DNA from 2 places in the Kitasatospora sp. NPDC087271 genome. Region 2 is predicted to be linked to the other one. Evidence: riboswitches for the same ligand, from Rfam matches in the RefSeq annotation. Region 2 holds a riboswitch; the other holds the start of a gene.
The links. A riboswitch is a leader RNA that binds a small molecule or an ion and turns the genes downstream of it on or off. The one in region 2 is predicted to bind cobalamin.

Region 1: another riboswitch for cobalamin. It lies ahead of ACIO9K_RS17880 (ABC transporter substrate-binding protein); the one in region 2 lies ahead of ACIO9K_RS14870 (HoxN/HupN/NixA family nickel/cobalt transporter).

What each region holds. Positions count from the first base shown of each region.
Region 1 covers NZ_JBIUYQ010000009.1:158,887-164,364, reverse strand. Annotated here, with positions in the region: gene ACIO9K_RS17895 (hypothetical protein) at 1-490, opposite strand, end outside; gene ACIO9K_RS17890 (siderophore-interacting protein) at 691-1,533, opposite strand; gene ACIO9K_RS17885 (hypothetical protein) at 1,937-2,431, opposite strand; cobalamin riboswitch at 2,990-3,195, shown strand; gene ACIO9K_RS17880 (ABC transporter substrate-binding protein) at 3,317-4,261, shown strand; gene ACIO9K_RS17875 (iron chelate uptake ABC transporter family permease subunit) at 4,258-5,337, shown strand; gene ACIO9K_RS17870 (ABC transporter ATP-binding protein) at 5,379-5,478, shown strand, end outside.
Region 2 covers NZ_JBIUYQ010000007.1:213,407-218,884, forward strand. Annotated here, with positions in the region: gene ACIO9K_RS14855 (AAA family ATPase) at 1-274, shown strand, start outside; gene ACIO9K_RS14860 (DNA-formamidopyrimidine glycosylase family protein) at 355-1,164, shown strand; gene ACIO9K_RS14865 (metalloregulator ArsR/SmtB family transcription factor) at 1,230-1,613, opposite strand; cobalamin riboswitch at 1,695-1,909, shown strand; gene ACIO9K_RS14870 (HoxN/HupN/NixA family nickel/cobalt transporter) at 1,939-3,054, shown strand; gene rpmG (50S ribosomal protein L33) at 3,167-3,331, opposite strand; gene rpmB (50S ribosomal protein L28) at 3,457-3,693, shown strand; gene rpsN (30S ribosomal protein S14) at 3,693-3,998, shown strand; gene ACIO9K_RS14890 (CobW family GTP-binding protein) at 4,004-5,170, shown strand; gene rpsR (30S ribosomal protein S18) at 5,183-5,419, shown strand; gene rpmF (50S ribosomal protein L32) at 5,474-5,478, shown strand, end outside.

The DNA.
Region 1 (5,478 bases), on a different contig from region 2:
GCAGGGCGACCACGGTATCCGCGTCCACGCAGCACAGCGACACGTGGTTCGTCGGGCCTTCGTAGAACTCGTTCAGGACGCCGGTGCGGTCCACCGTCACGATCCGGCACCGGTGGAGGTCCTCGCCGATCAGGTTGATCGCGGCCAGCGGCAGCTGATGGCAGAAGCCGACCGGGCCGGCGGCGTTGAGGGCGGACGGCAGCACCCGCGAGGCCGACGCGTGGACCGACTCGCCGACCCGTACCACCTCACGACGGTCGGTCTCGGCCAGCAGCTGGGCCAGCTGGCGCTCCGCCATTCCCTGGGGCTGCCACCGCGATGGCTTCAGGTGGGCGGCTGCCGCCGCGGCCTGCGGGAAGGGGAGGGACAGCACCAGCTTCCACAGACCGCCCCAGGCCCCCTGCCGGGCCAGTGACCTGGCCAGCTCCTGCGTACTCCCGCTTCCCTCGTCTCCCCTGCCGCCGCCCCGCCCGCCGAAGAGCCTCGACATCGCCCAACCCCCTGTCGACTGCGCCGAATTGGCCTCCTGGAATTCTCCCTCAGTGATCATGAAACCGGTACTGGGCCGGAGGCATGCGCGGTGAGGACAACGATTCCGTGTACAGCGTCGACGAAGGCGGGAGTGCGGGCGGCGGGGGGCCGCCGGGGGCGGGCAGAGGCCGGGGAGGGGCGGCTGCCCGGCCGCGTAGATCAGCCGGCCGACTCCTGCTCGGCCTCCACCTGGGCGTTCCACTCGCGCTTGGCCGCCCGCCAGGCCTCGTCACTCTGACCGGACCGCCAGTAGCCCGAGACCGATAGCCGCTCGCGCGGGATGCCTCGCTCCACGCGCAGCAGACGCCGCAGTTCCTTCACGAAGCCCGCCTCACCGTGCACGAACGCGGATGCCGTGCCGGCGGGGAATTCCAGCGCGCCCACCGCCTCGACCAGCGCCTCGCCCACCGGGCGGGCACCGCGGTGCAGCCAGCTGATCTCGGCCCCGGAGGGCGAGACGATCTTCTGCTCCTCCGCGGCGTCCGCGACCTCGACGAAGGCGTGCACCACGGCATCGGCCGGCATCCGCTCCAGCGCCGCGGCGATCGCGGGCAGCGCGCTCTCGTCGCCCACCAGCAGGTGCCAGTCGGCGCTCGCGTCGGGGGCGTAGCCGCCGCCGGGGCCCAGGAAGCGCACCGTCTCGCCGGGCTGTGCGCGGGCCGCCCAGGGCCCGGCCAGGCCCTCGTCACCGTGCACCACGAAGTCGATGGTCAGCTCGCGCAGGGCCGGGTCCCAGGCCCGCACGGTGTACGTCCGGGTGATCGGCCGCTGCTCGGGCGGGAACTCCTCGCGGATCCGCGCCATGTCGAAGGGCTCCGGGTAGCTCACGCCCTCGGGCGTGAAGAGCACCTTGATGTAGTGGTCGGTGAACTCGGTGGCGTCGAAGTCCTCCAACCCCGCACCGCCGAGGACCAGGCGCACCATGTGCGGTGTGATCCGCTCGGTGCGCAGCACCTGTGCTTCGCGCGCCTGCGGTGTCCGGCGGGTCGGTTGGTCTGCCATGGTGCCCCCCTGGGCTGTGTGGTCGCGCGTCTTGGTTAGGCTTGCCTAAGTTAGCACCCTTGAGGCGGTGCTCGACGCAGGGACGGCAGCCGATCCCCATTCCGCCCACGACCGGGAACGTGACGCCCCGGCAGCCCTGCTGCGGCTCGCGGACGCGACAAGGTCGTACGGAGCCGCCGCGACCGGTTCGGCGCAGCCAGACCGCGCCGCGCGCCGCCCGGGAGCCGACGACCGAGGTCGCCGCCCGCAGAGCGGCCGCGCCGCACTCCCCGGACCGATCCGGCACCGCAACCCGCTCGGGAGGATGGGGAGCGGGCGGCCGGTCAGGACGCCGGTACGATTTCGGCCGCCCTGCCGGAGGCACTCGTGGTTCAGGTGGCGGGCGACCGGGTGGGGTCGGGCCTCAGGCGCGCCGCACCACGAAGGTGACCTCCGCGTTGTTCCCCCCGCCGCCGATCACCTGGCAGGTGAGACCCGCACCGACAGTGCACTCGTTGACGTTCGACCCGGCGTAGGGGTTGCTCCAGTGGATCAACCCGCTCCAGGTGTCCACGCCGAAGCCGATCTGCCCCTCGGTGCCCGTCAGGAACCCGCACGACTCGGTTTTCCAGCTGGGGGCCACGTTCGGCAGGATGTAGCTCGGGGGCAGAGGACTGCCGGCGCTCCAGCACCCGTGGGCCAGGGTGGCCGAGCCGAGGTAGAGCATGCTGCCGGTCTGGTTCGACAGGGTGACCTGGGTGCTGCGCACCGCGTAGGCGGCGGACGCCGCTGGGGCGGCCGACCGCGTCGTTCCGGCGGAGGGGCCGGCGGCCTGCGCCGCGGGAGCCAGGGCCAAGCCGGCGCTCAGCGCCAGGACGGCGGTCAGTACGGAGGACTGGACAACACGCTTGGAGGTCATGGCAGCCAACTCTCTATCGGAGGATGGTCAGGTACACGCCTCAACGGGACGGCGGACCTCGTTGGTTCACCAACCGCCACGACGTGCGGGAATGAGGGCCTGTGTGAGGTAGTGATCAGCCTTCTGGTTGCACCCTCCTCCGAGGGCGGAACAGGGAGGACTGTGGGCTGTGACGCGTCGGCAACTCACGGACGATCAGCGGACGATGATTGATCCCTACCTGCCGGTCGGCAGGTTCAGCCCGCACCCCGAGCGACCGCGGGAGCGCTCGGGCCGGTGTGCCAGCACCGCCGGCCAGCAACGCCGTGCCTACGAGCAGGAACTGCTGCGAAGCCGCGAGGTGGCCGAGTGGCGGCGCCCTACTTCCCCGTCACGTGCCCGGACGAGGTCCTGGACCACCACCTGCGGCACTACGCCGTCGAGTTCAGGAACTGGATCGTCGCCGCCGCCCGCACCTGAGACCCCCGGCCGGGCCCCGTGGCCGATCCCTCCCCCGCCCCCGGGAACGGTCCAGACGATCATCCCACGGGCTGGCCAGCTCCGACCTGACCACGCCTGATACCTTGCCATCGCCGTGGTGTACGGGAAACCGGTCTGAGTCCGGTGCGGCCCTCGCCACTGTTGCCGCGGAGTTCCGCGGCCCTCGCTGACCGGCTTTTCCAGCGGTCAGGGCCACTGGGCGGGTTGGAAGAGCCGTCCGGGAAGGTCGGCCGCGGCGCGTTGATGCGGAAGCCAGGAGACCGGCCACGGCGCTACATGTTCCACGAGGGTTTTGGAGAACACGTGCCCAGCGGTCTGCCGTATCCGTTCCGTTCGATATGTTCCGTACGTCCCACAGGTCCGATACGTGTCGGCCGGGCGGTCGCGGCCTTCCTGTTCATCGGCATGCTCGGAGCTTGCACGGGCGCCCCCGCGCCCACCACGTCCGGCGGGACGGCCGGAACTGCCGCGCCGGTCAGCGTCGACAATTGCGGGACCACCGTGACGGTCGGCGCGCCGCCCGACCGGCTGGTGACGCTCAACGAGGGTGCCACCGAGGTGGCCCTGGCCCTCGGCCTGCAGTCCCGCATGGCCGGTACCGCCTACCTCGACGATTCCATCCCGGAGAAGTGGAAGGCGGCCTACGACTCCGTCCCGGTGCTCTCCAAGGACTACCCGACGAAGGAGAAGCTCCTCGCGGCCCGTCCCGACTTCCTGTACGCCTCCTACTCCAGCGCGTTCACCGACAAGGTCGCGGGCACCCGGGGGGAACTGCGCGGCCAGGGCATCCCGTCGTACCTGTCCCCGTTCGGCTGCTCGGACAAGAGCCAGGTGCCGCCGACGACCTGGCAGGCGGTGTGGGGCGAACTGAACGACGTCGCCAAGGTCTTCGGTGTCACGGAGCGGGCCGCCGCGATCCAGCAGCAACAGGAGCAGCAACTGGCCGAGTTCACGGCAACGGCCGCTGGCAAGGGCTTGAAGGTCCTGTGGTACGACTCGGACACCAAGGCGCCGTTCGTCGGGGCCGGCCACGGCGGACCTCAACTCGTTCTCGATGCCGTGGGCGCCCGCAACGTCTTCGGGGACCTGCCCGGTGGCTGGCAGAACGTGAGCTGGGAGAAGGTCGTCGCGGCAGACCCGGACGCCATCGTGGTCGCGGACGCCGGCTGGGACACGGCCCAGTCCAAGATCGACTACTTGGAGAACGACCCGGTGCTGAGCAAGCTCACCGCCGTACAGCGCAAGGCTTTCGTGGTGGTGCCGTTCTCGGAGTCGACTCCCGGCGTGCTGCTCGCCGACGGTGCCGCCCGGGTGTCCGCGGGACTGGGCCGACTGCACCCGGGTTCATGACCGCGCCCCACCCCGCCGTCGCGCGGCCCCCTGGTCCGGGCCGCGCGACGGCGGCCCTGGCCATCGGTGCGGCCCTGCTCCTGGCCACCGTGCTCCTCGGCCTCGCCGTGGGCTCGCAACACGAGCCGGTCCGGACGGTGATCGACGTCGTGGTGCGCCGTCTCGGGCTGGGCAACCCGCACGTGACGCTGCTGGACGACCAGATCGTCTGGCAGTTGCGGCTGCCCCGGGTTCTGGGAGCGGCTGCCACCGGCGCCGGCCTCGCGGTCTGCGGTGCGGTGTTGCAGACGCTGACCGGGAACGACCTGGCCGATCCCTTCCTGCTCGGGATCTCGGACGGAGCCGCCGCCGGCGCGGTCACCGTGATCGTCCTCGGTGTCGGCGTGTCCGGCGCCGTGGGCACCGGCGCGGTGTCCACGGCGGCCTTCGCCGGTGCCCTGCTAGCCGCCGTCGTCGTCCTGGCACTGGCCGGCGCGCGCACCCGGTCGCTACCGACCACCCGGACCGTGCTCGCCGGCATCGCGGTGGGACAGATGTGCGGGGCCTACACCTCGTTCGTCGTGCTGGTCCTCGGGGACCGCAACGCGGCGCGCGGTGTCATGGAGTGGACGCTGGGCTCGGTCGCCGGCGTGCGGTGGCCCACCGCCGTCTTCCTGACCGCGGTCGCGCTGGCCGGTGTCACGGTCCTGGCCTCCTCGGCCCGCGACCTGGACGCCTTCGCGTTCGGCGAGACCGCCGCCCGCTCCCTCGGCGTCCACGTCGAGCGCACCCGCTGGGTCCTCGTCGCCACCGCCGCGCTGGTAACCGCGTGCCTGGTCGCCCACACCGGCGTCATCGGGTTCCTCGGCCTGGTCGTACCGCATGTCGTCCGTCTCGTCTGCGGCCCGCGCCACGCCCTCCTGCTGCCCGTGTCGGCACTGGTGGGCGCGTCCCTCCTGGTGGGCAGCGACATCGTGGCGCGCTCGGTCCTCCCCGACCGGGAGATCCCCGTCGGCGTCATCACGGCCGGGCTCGGAGCGCCCTTCTTCGCCTGGCTGCTGTGGCGCCAGGGGCGGGCCGACGGGAGGGGGCAGTGACGGTGACGCCCCCCGCCGAGCTGCGCACGGAGGAGCTCCGCGTGAGCATCGGCGGAGCCACGCTGCTGGACGCGGTCTCGCTCGCGTTCGCCCCCGGCCGGATCACGGGCCTGCTCGGACCCAACGGCGCCGGGAAGACCA
Region 2 (5,478 bases):
CATCGGCCTCGGCGGCTGGAAGCGGCACATCGGCCCCGGCATGATCCCGGTCGTGCTGCTGCCCAGCCTGGACTCCGTGCTGCACCGCAACGCCCGGCGCGGCGGCACCCGGCGGCTCGGTGACGAGGAGGTGGCGCGGATCCACGGCCGGATGGCCGGCTGGTACAACTCCGGGCTGCCGATCATCGACAACTCGTACCTGGACGTGGCCGGCACCGCCGCCGAGCTGGACCGCGTCATCCTGGCCCGGCTGATGGGCATGCCGGTGCGCTGACCTGCGACGATCCGGCGGTGTCGGTGCCGGCTGCGATGATGTGCGGGTCCTGTCGAACCACCCCGGGGGAGCTGACGCCCGTGCCGGAAGGCCACATCATCCACCGCCTCGCCGCCGAGAACCGGAAGGCCTTCGGCGGCCGCCCGGTCGAGGTGTCCAGCCCGCAGGGCCGGTTCGCCGACGAGGCCAAGGCCATCGACGGGCAGCTGCTCACCGCGGCCGAAGCCGTCGGCAAGCACCTGTTCCTCGGCTTCGAGGAGGGCGCCTGGGTGCACGTCCACCTCGGCCTCTACGGCGGCTTCGCCTTCGGCACCGGGCCCGCGCCCGAGCCGGTCGGCCTGGTCCGGCTGCGGCTGGCCAACGACGACGGCTACGCAGACCTGCGCGGCCCCAACACCTGCGCGCTGGTCACCGGCGCGGAGAAGGCCGCCGTCGCGGCCCGGCTGGGCCCCGACCCGCTGCGCGCCGACGCCGACCCGCAGGCCGCCTGGCGCCGGATATCGGCCAGCCGGACGACCGTCGCCGCGCTGCTGATGGACCAGAAGGTGCTGGCCGGGGTGGGCAACGTCTACCGGGCCGAGGTGCTGTTCCGCCACGGGATCAACCCGCACCGCGCCGGCCGCGACCTCACCCGGGGCGAGTGGGACGCGATCTGGGCCGACCTGGTCGCCCTGATGCACGAGGGCGTCGGCGCGGGCCGGATCGACACCGTCCGCCCCGAGCACACCCCCGAGGCGATGGGCCGCCCGCCGCGCGTCGACGACCACGGCGGCGAGGTGTACGTCTACCGGCGGGCCGCGATGCCCTGCCTGGTCTGCGGCACCGACGTCCGGACGGAGCAGCACGCCGCGCGCAACCTCTTCTGGTGCCCCGCCTGCCAGGCGGCCTGACCGCGTTCGAGGGTTGCTCCGGCCGGGCCCCGGCGCGTCCTCCGGGGGGGGGGGGGGGGAGCCGGTCAGCCGACGGCCGTGTTGGGCTCGTGGTGTTCGGCGGCGGCGCACGCGTCGAGGAGGGGGCGCAGGGCCTCGTCCACGAGCCGGTAGCGCACGACCCGCCCGTCCTTGTCTCCGGTGACCACGCCCGCGGTGCGGAGCAGCCGCAGGGCCTGGGACACGGCGGGGTCGCGCATGCCGGTGGCGACGGCGAGGTCGGAGACGGCGAGCGGGCCGGCCCGGTGGAGGGCGAGCAGGAGGGCGAGCCGCCCGGGGTCGGCGAGCAGGGAGAACCGCTCGGCCCAGGTGCGGACGTGCGCGGGGTCGCCGATCGCGGCGATGGCCTCGCAGACCCGGTGTCCGTCGATGGTGCGGTGGCCCGCGCGGTCGGCCGGTACGAGATGCATGCGCACATTGTTGCAGGAGGGGGCCTGTGATCCTGGACACCTGCGCAGGTGCGCAGCCTTGCAAGGGTGGGTCCTGGCCCCTACGGTGTTCCCCGCCGTGGTGCTCGGGAAGACCGGTGACGGATCCTCAGGGGTCCCAGTCCGGAGCGGCCCTCGCCACTGTGATCGGGCCATCGTGATCGTCGACGATGGAGAGACGTCCGTACCCACGACGCCACTGGGAGCCTCGCGCACCTGGGAAGGCGGGTACGGGACCCCCGTAAGCCAGGAGACCGGCCACGGCATCTCACGAAGTGTTTCCACGAGGTGCTGGAGCGTGACCCGAATGACCCTGCCCGAAACCGCCGCCGCCGCCGAGGCGCCGGCGACACCGTCCGTGCTGCCCACGTTCCGCTGGAAGCGCGAGGACACCGTCCGCACGGCCGGGCTGATGGGGGTGATCCTGGCCATGCACGTGGTGGCCTTCGGGACGCTCGTCTTCCTGGTCGCGCCCCACAACTACGCGGTCGGCACCCAGGTCTTCGGGGTGGGCCTCGGGATCACCGCGTACACCCTCGGCATGCGGCACGCCTTCGACGCCGACCACATCGCGGTGATCGACAACACCACCCGCAAGCTGATGGCGGACGGCAAGCGGCCGGTCTCGGTCGGCTTCTGGTTCGCCCTCGGGCACTCCTCGATGGTGGTGCTGATGGCCGCCCTGGTGGCGGGCGGCGCGCAGCTGGCCAGCACGCTGATGGACGACGACTCGGCCACCCACAAGTGGCTCGGGATGGTCGGCACGACGGCCTCCGGCGCGTTCCTCTACCTGATCGGCGCGCTCAACCTGGCCGCGCTGCTCGGCATACTCAAGGTGTTCCGGGCGATGCGGGCCGGGTCGTACGACGAGGCGCAGCTGGAGGAGCACCTCAACTCGCGCGGCTTCATGGCCCGGGTGCTGAACCGGGCGACCCGGTCGATCACCCGGCCCGGGCAGATGTTCCCGGTGGGCATGGTGCTGGGGCTGGGCTTCGACACCGCGACCGAGGTCACCCTGATGGTGATGGCCGGGTCGGGCGCGGCGGCCGGGCTGCCCTGGTACGCGATCGTCTGCCTGCCGCTGCTGTTCGCGGCCGGGATGAGCCTGTTCGACACCCTGGACGGGACGTTCATGAACTTCGCGTACCAGTGGGCCTTCGCGAACCCGGTCCGGAAGGTGTACTACAACCTGACGATCACCGGGCTGTCGATCGCGGTGGCCTTCGTCATCGGCACCATCGAACTGGTCGGCGTGCTGCACGAGAAGCTCGATCTGACCGACCCGGTCACCGGCTGGATCGCGGGCATCTCGCTGGACAACGTCGGCTACGCGATCGCCGGGCTGTTCGTGGTGGTCTGGGCCGCGGCGATCGCCTACTGGAAGCTGGCCCGGGTGGAGAAGCGCTGGGTGGCCGCCGAGTAGCGACGGCTGCGATCAGCGACGGCAGCGAGCAGCGACGGCGCCTCCCCCGGGATCCCGGGGGAGGCGCCGTTTCGTCGCTGCGGGTCGGTGCCGGTCGTCGGGCGGGCGGGGTTCAGCGCTCTTCGCGGAAGTCGACGTGCCGGCGCGCGACCGGGTCGTACTTGCGCAGGATCATCCGGTCAGGGTCGTTGCGGCGGTTCTTGCGGGTCACGTACGTGTAGCCGGTGCCGGCGGTGGAGCGGAGCTTGATGACGGGGCGCAGTTCGCTGCGGGCCATGGGTGTCCTCCCGGGTTGGCGGGGTGTTCGGGGCTGGGGCGAAACCGTACACCGAAATGGAAGTCATTTTCATCTGGTGTAACGTGAGCTCCGTCCCGCCCATTCCCGGACGTCAGGGAGCACCCATGTCCGCCCACTGCCAACTCACCGGCCGCCGGCCCGGATTCGGCAACGCGATCTCGCACTCGCACCGCCGCACCCGCCGCCGCTTCGACCCCAACATCCAGCACAAGCGCTACTGGCTGCCCGGTGAGGGCCGGTACGTCCGGCTCACCCTCAGCGCCAAGGGCATCCGCACCATCGACACGATCGGCATCGAGGCCGCCGTCGCCCGCATCCGCGCCCGAGGGGGGAAGGTCTGATGGCCAAGCAGAGCAAGATCGCCAAGAACGAGCAGCGCCGCGCCGTCGTGGCCCGGTACGCCGAGCGCCGCGCCGAGCTCAAGCGGATCATCGCCCACCCCGGCACCGCCCCCGCCGAACGCGCGGACGCCCAGGCCGAACTCGCCCGCCAGCCCCGCGACGCCAGCGCCACCCGGATCCGCAACCGCGACGCCGTCGACGGCCGCCCCCGCGGCTACCTGCGCGCCTTCGGCCTCTCCCGGGTCAACCTCCGCGTCCACGCCCACGCCGGCCACCTGCCCGGCGTCCGCAAGGCCAGCTGGTGAGCGGCGTGGACGGGATCAAACTGCCCGTGGTGGTCGTCGCCGGACTGCACGCCGACGAACGCCGCGCCGCCGTCCGGGAGTTGGCGGCGGCCGCGGTGGACGCGGTGGTCCTCCACCATGACCTGCGGGAGGCCTCGCAGGGCGTCGTCCACCGTGAACTGCGCGACGCGGGAGGCGGGTTCGACGCCGCCGACGTCCCGCTGGTGAACGACTGCCCCTGCTGCGCCCTGCGCGAGGACCTGCTGCCGCGACTGCTGCGGATCGCCGACGAGGGCCGGTACGGGCTCGCGATCGTCGAACTGTGGGGCGGCAGCGACCCGCACCCGGCCGTCGAGGTGATCGCCGGGGGAGAGGCGGACGGCCGCCACCTGGAGGACGCCGTCGAACTCGCGGGCGTGGTCACGGCCGTCGACCCGGACCGGCTGATCGGCGAACTCTCCGTCTCCGACGACCTGGTGGAGCACGGCGAGCACACCGCCCGCCAGGACCAGCGGACCCGCGCGGAGGCGCTCGCCCACCAGGTCGAGTACGCCACCACCCTCGCCGTCCCGCGCGCGACGGCGCACGCGCCCGGGCTCGCGTTGCTCCGCCAGCTCCACCCCACCGCCCGGGTCGTCCGGCTCGGCACCGGGGCGCTCACCCGGGCCGCCCTCGGCGGCTTCGACGTCGCCGCCGCCCGCGACCGGGTCAACCCGGCGATCGCGCTGCTCCCGCAGGAGAGCGACGAGGCCGGCGTCACCACGCTGGTCTGGGAGCGCCGCCGCCCGCTGCACCCCGAGCGGCTGCACCGGGCGCTGGAACTGCTCGTCCCCGCCGCCCAGCGCAGCCGCGGCCGCTTCTGGCTGGCCAACCGGCCCGACCTGATGCTCGCCTGGGACGCCGCCGGGGCCAACCTCGCCGTCGAGGAGTGCGGCCCCTGGCTCACCTCCCTGCCCGACGCCGCCTGGGAGCTCTACCCGCCCGCCCGCCGGGCCGCCGCCGCCCTCGACTGGCACCCTCTGCACGGCGACCGGGTGCAGCAGCTCAGCTTCACCGCGGAGGGCCTCGACGTCGACGGCGTCACCGGGCTGCTCGACTCCTGTCTGCTCACCGACGCCGAACTCGCGGCGGGCGAACCCGGCTGGAAGGCCCTGCCGGACGCCTTCCGGGACCTGCTCGACCCCGTTCACTGAGGAGCCGTCACTGTGCGTAAGCGACCGAACCCGCCCAAGGCCCGGCCGAACCCGTTGTTCGCGGCCGGCATCGAGTACCTCGACTACAAGGACACCGACCTGCTGCGGCGCTTCGTCTCCGACCGCGGCAAGATCCGGAGCCGCCGCGTCACCCGGCTCACCGTCCAGCAGCAGCGCGCCGTGGCCAGGGCCGTCAAGAACGCCCGCGAGATGGCCCTCCTCCCGTACGCCGCCGGCACCACCCGGTAACCGGTCCCACCGTCACCACTGCCACCACCGTCACCACCCGTCAAGGAGCCCCCGATGGC